2 regions of the Rothia sp. HMSC065G12 genome follow, and region 2 is predicted to be linked to the other one. Evidence: predicted binding sites of a transcription regulator. Region 2 holds the regulator's gene; the other holds the start of a gene.

Region 1 (3,398 bases), on a different contig from region 2:
TGCCCGGTCTGAGCAAGAGCCCTGCTGCAGAGCGTATTGGTTTTGATGAAAACGGTACGATGATCGGTCTTTCGTAGTGGTTTCTGGGTCATATTTCGCCCATAAAAGACGAAGGCAAGCTTGATAAGGTGCCGTGGGCATCCTCGTTATGTTGGGATGCGCACGGCACCTTTTCTGTGTCTTCGCGGGCTGTACCGAGGGGTAGTTTTTACCGATTTCGTGTGTGTTGCGAAAAAACCATTCAAACAGACCAATTGGTGTATAGAACCCGCATGATTACGCGGGTTTAACAATACTGTTATTTAGGGGTATACCTTGAAAAATGGCTGTATGACGCGGAACTTCCAGAAAAAAGTTTTAGTGATTTACGCCATACAAAAATCAATAAAATCTCGATTGGTATTTAAATGCCCTGCTTTCATGCGGGGTAAAAATAACAGAATGGTTACAAATATGCGCTCAGCTTATCTAAGGTTTTTGGAGAGTGAAAACCATGTAGAAAACCGACCCAAAAGTAGGCTAAACTTGAGTTATCAAGTGATCGAAGGTTTCATGAATTGTCCTCGAGTTGCTTGTGTTTGAGTGAGTGATAGATACCCCCGGGTGTCATAAAACGACCGCGCTATGGTAGCGCGGTCGTTTTGTTTAACCAGACTTGTGCTGCTAGAAAGCCTACAGGATGTACTGGGCTACCAGCCCCGTGAACCCCATTCTTCAAGGTGCGGACGCTCGGTGCCTAATGTTGTGGAACGCCCGTGACCCGGAAGCACAATCGCTTCATCATCAAAGTTTCCAAAGAGCTTTTCAAGAACGTTTGAGAAAAGTTCGCCAAACTGCGCGGGAGAATCGGTCTTGCCTACGCCGCCGGGGAAGAGCGCATCGCCGGTGAAAAGCAAGGTAGCAGGGGAGTCATCTTCCCATGTGGTCTGCACAGAATATACGATGGATCCGGGAGTATGCCCGGGAACGGAAATAGCGCGCACCTGCAGCTCTGTATCGTAAAAATCAAAAACTTCGCCGCCGTTTAACTCGTTTTCGACCGTGAAATTTTCTTGCGCACGAATGGCCTCGGCGTCCGCGGATCCTGCATAAGTAATGGCACCGGTGAGAGATTCAAGCTCGCGCAGAGCACGAATGTGGTCCCAGTGCCCATGGGTGACCATAATACCCGTCACGCCAAGAGCACGGCGGGGGATAGGCTCGAAATCTTCTTCAGATTCGAGAATGCGCACTCGGCGGTCGTTCTCTTCTGTAAGGGCTAGGTTTGGACAGTCCTGCATGATTGCCTCAAGCGTGAAGGTATACAGTGCTTCTGCATCATAAGCGGGATCGATCAGCATTTGCTCACCAGTATGGCGAATCGTGATCAGGTAGACGCTGTTATCCATGTCTGAGACGCTTAGGGCACGTACCGTAAATTCCGGATTTTCGAAGATAAGAGTTGATTCGGGATAAGTAGCCATATATCCAGTGTACTGATGCGGTGTATATCCCGTTTCTAGCGGCAGGTATAAGGGGGTAACGGGAATGAAAGTCACCAGGAAAAACGTTCGCCACGAGTCAAACCCGCATCATAAAGCATGCTATCCCCGCCGAAAGAGCGTAGAATGTAGATTCGAAGATAGACGAAAGGATTTTCGATGCCTCCCCGTGCTGAATCAGCAACCGCCCCTTTGCGTTCAAATGACCTTAGCAGCATTCGTGTGCAGGGTGCTCGCGAAAACAACCTCAAGAACGTTGATCTTACGATTCCACGTGACGCAATGGTGGTTTTTACAGGGCTATCGGGATCTGGTAAATCTTCACTTGCTTTCGACACCATCTTCGCAGAGGGACAGCGCAGGTACGTTGAATCACTATCTTCCTACGCGCGTATGTTCCTTGGGCAGGTAGATAAGCCTGATGTTGATTTTATTGAGGGGCTATCGCCAGCGGTCTCTATCGACCAGAAATCTACTTCAAAAAACCCGCGGTCGACGGTAGGCACCATAACCGAGATTTACGATTATATGCGCCTGCTGTGGGCTCGTGTAGGGCGTGCGCACTGCCCAGTGTGCGGTGAAGAAATTACCAAGCAAACCCCGCAGCAGATTGTCGATGCACTGCTGGAATACCCCGAACGTACGCGTTTGCAGGTTCTTGCCCCCGTGGTATCAGCTCGCAAAGGTGAGTTTGTTGATCTGTTCAAAGACTTGGTGACACAGGGCTATTCGCGTGCCCGGGTGGACGGAAAAACAGTTCAACTCTCGGATCCTCCTAAACTAGCGAAACAATACAAACACACCATTGACGTTGTGGTAGATCGTATCGTGATTAAGGAGGGTATTCACCAGCGACTGACCGATTCCGTGGAGACCGCACTCAGACTAGCCGATGGCCGCTTGCTCATCGAATTCGTAGATGTACAGGCAGATTCACCCGAACGCACCCGAACATTTAGTGAAAACCTTGCCTGCCCCAACAATCACCCCCTGCAGGTGGACACTATTGAGCCGCGTGCCTTCTCCTTCAACTCGCCCTTCGGCGCATGCCAAGCTTGCGATGGTATTGGTTCCAGGCTTGAAGTTGATGAAGATCTTTTAGTACCCAACCCAGACATGACTCTGGGTGAAGGTGCTATTGCTCCGTGGTCGCAGGGAAAATCTACCACCGAGTATTGGCTGCGTCTTCTTGCAGGTCTCGGCGAAGAGCTCGGATTTGATCTTAACACTCCGTGGAAAGATCTTCCTGCCAAAGTTCGCAAAGCAATTCTGGAGGGCAAAGATTTTAAAGTTGAGGTCTCGTACCGCAACCGTTTTGGACGCGAACGCCGCTATACTTCCGGGTTTGAGGGTGTTAAAGCCAATATCATGCGTAAACATCAAGAAACTGAATCTGATTTTGCGCGTGATCGCTACGAACAATATATGCGTCAGGTTGCATGCCCGGTATGTCACGGTGCGCGGCTGAACCCTACTATTCTCAGCGTCAAAATTGAGGGTAAATCCATTGCGGATGTAACCGCTATGCCACTTCGTACCGCCTTAGATTTTATGCGCGCCCTAAAGCTGACTCCTCGTGAGGCTAAGATTGCCGACCAGGTACTTAAAGAGCTTGATGCACGCTTGCAATTCCTCTTGGACGTAGGGCTCGATTACCTGACGTTATCACGCTCTGCTGGCACGCTTTCGGGCGGTGAGGCCCAGCGCATACGACTGGCAACCCAGATTGGCTCCGGGCTCGTTGGCGTGCTTTATGTGTTGGATGAGCCCTCTATAGGTTTGCACCAGCGCGACAACCGACGTCTAATCGATACCCTGACAAAGCTACGCGATATGGGAAACACCCTCATCGTAGTGGAACATGACGAAGACACGATGCGGGAAGCCGACTGGATTGTTGATGTCGGACCAGGTGCG
Region 2 (3,398 bases):
TGGGCCGCAGGCTCCGCGCTGGGAAGGTCTTGATGTGGGCTCTCCTTTTGATTATCCACGGCAGGGAATTCTGTACGTGGCTTCCGACTTGCCCAAACCGAGCTTTGGCGTGAATCCTCAGCAGCTCGAACGATTACGCGAATTATGTGAAGCTTCTGGTGGTGGGGTTCTGGGGTTATTCTCGTCGAAGCGAGGTGCCGAGCAGGCGGCTGAATATGTACGTCAGCACACGGATTTGAATATTCTCTTGCAGGGAGAGTCCTCATTGCGGGCTCTTGTCGAGGAGTTTACTGAAGATATAAATGCTTGTCTTTTCGGCACCATGAGCCTTTGGCAGGGAGTGGATGTTCCCGGAGACTCCTGTCGTCTGGTACTGATGGACCGTATACCGTTCCCGCGCCCAGACGATCCGCTCGCTCAAGCGCGTACCCGTGCCGTGGCAGAAAAAGGCGGGAATGGGTTTATGGCTGTTTCGGCATATCATGCGGCAATCCGCATGTCTCAGGGGGCAGGGCGATTGATACGTTCCGTGCACGATCGCGGGGTAGTAGCAATCCTTGACTCTAGGCTGGCGACTCAGCGATACGGTGGGTACCTGATGCGGGCGATGCCTAACCTTTGGACCACCCAGGATAAGAATGTTGTTTTGGGTGCTTTAGAACGGCTCTATCAGAGTATTGACTAAAAGCAATAAGATACGCGGGCTTAATGCACGTTGTATTCCGGTACTGGTGCCGAGACATAAACGTAGCGAAGCGTCCATAGATGTAATGTGAGAAAGGTAGGGTACCGTTCGACGGTACCCTACCTGGTGCATTGTGCGCTTATGGCTGCCTATAGTAACTAGTTAGTCTATCGGGGCAACTCGGATACGGTTCCCATCTAGATCACTTGCTACGAAAGTCATCCCAAATACGTCACGATGGGGCTCTTCCAATATGACAACCCCTTGTTCCACCCAGGCTTGGTACTGCGTGAGGATTTCTGCATCGGAACCCTTGAGATTTATACATACCTCAGAGGTACGTATTGAAGTTTCATGAAGAGCATTGCTTGCTCCGGTCCACAACGCTAGCGAGACTCCCGGTGCTAAATCCATGGTGACATAGCGTGGTGAGGTAAAACTGACTTCAAGATTTAGAAGGCTCGTATAGAAGGACGCTGAGGCCTCGATATCCGATACATAGACAACAAAAACGATCTCACGGTCAATCATTGTGCTGTTATTCCTTCTGGACATGGGACGGCTGAATACGCAGGAACGGAACCTCTAGCGTTGTGTCTTTTGAGAAAAACGCGCGCAGGTCAGAAGGTCCCCGTTAGATGCTTCGCAGAACAGAAACTACTTTACCCATCACCGTGGCGCGGTCGCCGAGTATGGGCTCATATTGGGAATTTCGGGGGAGTAGCCAGGTATGACCATCTACTTGGCGGAATACTTTGACGGTCGCTTCGTCGTCAAGAAGAGCCGCAACAATGTCTCCATTATCGGCGGTGTGTTGTTCACGTACAACAACCCAGTCACCGTCGCATATGGCGGCGTCAATCATCGAATCCCCTTTGACGCGAAGCATGAAAAGCTTCCCACTGCCCACGAGCTGGCGGGGGAGAGAGAGAACATCCTCAACGGATTGCTCAGCCGTAATAGGACCACCAGCAGCAATGCGACCTACGAGGGGCACGGGAACCATATCCTCATCGCTCACCTCAAATGTAGGCAGCTCCGGAAAATGGGCTGAAGCGCCCTCAGACTCTATATCGTCAAGAATCTCGATGGCACGCGGTAGTTTTGGATCGCGGCGAATATATCCCATCTTCTCAAGACGACCGAGCTGATGAGTCACCGAAGAAAGTGAAGCCAATCCAACGATATCGCCAATCTGACGCATCGAAGGGGGGTATCCCTTCTGCTCGATTTCTGTACGAATCGCATCCAAAATTTTCTGCTGACGTGGAGTCAGCGGAGGGCGCTGAGCTTCGGGTGTCATGCGGAGCCTTCTTTCTAACTATTTGCGCACGCTATGGTTCCTAGAACATTGACTGGATCCAGGTAGGCATAACGATGAACCGTCTCGTTCTCAGTCTAAAGCATCAGAGGGAAAACTTCAAACAAATATTCTATGATCCTCGAATATAATCGAAGAAATATTTAGTAACTTTCTACTAGACTATCGAAACTAGATTCGATATAGTTGGTGTCTACGGAAGACATATTCGATAAAAGTTGAGGTTTTTCGGTGGGGTGTTCTAGTTCAAGCTCTTGCTATGCAGGGATTATCGGTCTTCGAAGTACTTCGGTATTTCTAGAGCATCTTGAGAGAATCCGAAAGCAAAATATGTGCTTTCTGCAAGAATATGAACTCATGCCAACCGCATTATGAGCGCTGAGAATGGTGTGTAACGGCGAGGATATGAACTGGTCACACACCAGCGGAAAGGAAAATACTATGGCAGCGGCTACTTCTTCCTCCCGAATTCCGGCGGGGTTAACCGTTATTCACCCAGCTCGTGTTCGACAGGACTCTTATCAAACACGTTCACACTATGCTTCATCACGCCGTTCCCGTATGTCGCATCCTCGGCTGACTTCTTCCCAATCACGTGCTGTATACGAGACTTCATTCTCAGCTACACCACAGAAAGTGAACGTCACATCTTCCTCTCAGACTCAGCAGAGCGTAAACGGTAAAACATCAAGCGGACAGCGGCGGGTTCCAGAAAAACTTAAAGGTGTGCCGGTGGTTAATATGCGCAATCCCTCATTTTTCACACGTGCTATGCATTGCTCTAGGGCTCTGAAAAATTGGGTTTTTGGCATTCCGCTGATAACGCTGGCGGCCCTTGTCGTTCTTGGGGCGCTCATTCTTATATCGCCGCATACAGCAAACGCTGGAAATAATTCTCAAGGCGCAGGAACCCGGTACGTGACCGTTCAATCTGGAGATACGCTCTGGGATATTGCACAAGAGGTAGACCCGAAGACTGATCCACGCGACACCATGGTGCAGATCAGTAAACTTAATGATCTGCAGGGTTCAACTGTCAAAGTCGGGCAGCGTCTAGAAGTCCCAAATGTGTGATAGCAGTCATAGTTGCTATCTAGAAAACGTGACTGGATGTGCGCTTATTATAACTATTCCGCATTCTTTGTTCTCATGACTAATTTGCGACTGGTGGCTTTGAAAGGGACCTATATCGCGTAGGGCCCTTTTATGGACATATGGTGCTCAATACAGGCGACGTAACATGCGGTATGCGATGATAGCGTGAGATTAGGGGCAGAAACCTTGGAGTTTGTACCCTAGAATACATGACATTTGTATGCTCGCCCGGTTGCTCGTCTGGAATCCGGTGGGAGCGGAACTAAGGAGTCTCTATGCCCACACGTCCCACCGTAG

Evidence for each region. Region 2 encodes LexA, which represses DNA repair genes until DNA is damaged. Its sites were predicted from a motif close to TCGAACANNTGTTCGA; they were not measured.
Region 1: a site for LexA is predicted at 1,604-1,619, ahead of uvrA (excinuclease ABC subunit UvrA). Genes of this name have one in related genera too.

What each region holds. Positions count from the first base shown of each region.
Region 1 covers NZ_KV804815.1:511,102-514,499, reverse strand. Annotated here, with positions in the region: gene HMPREF2804_RS07445 (formate--tetrahydrofolate ligase) at 1-77, shown strand, start outside; gene HMPREF2804_RS07440 (MBL fold metallo-hydrolase) at 690-1,463, opposite strand; gene uvrA (excinuclease ABC subunit UvrA) at 1,641-3,398, shown strand, end outside.
Region 2 covers NZ_KV804792.1:68,207-71,604, forward strand. Annotated here, with positions in the region: gene HMPREF2804_RS00285 (ATP-dependent DNA helicase) at 1-685, shown strand, start outside; gene HMPREF2804_RS00290 (VOC family protein) at 848-1,216, opposite strand; gene lexA (transcriptional repressor LexA) at 1,320-1,988, opposite strand; gene HMPREF2804_RS00300 (LysM peptidoglycan-binding domain-containing protein) at 2,448-3,080, shown strand; gene HMPREF2804_RS00305 (imidazole glycerol phosphate synthase subunit HisH) at 3,377-3,398, shown strand, end outside.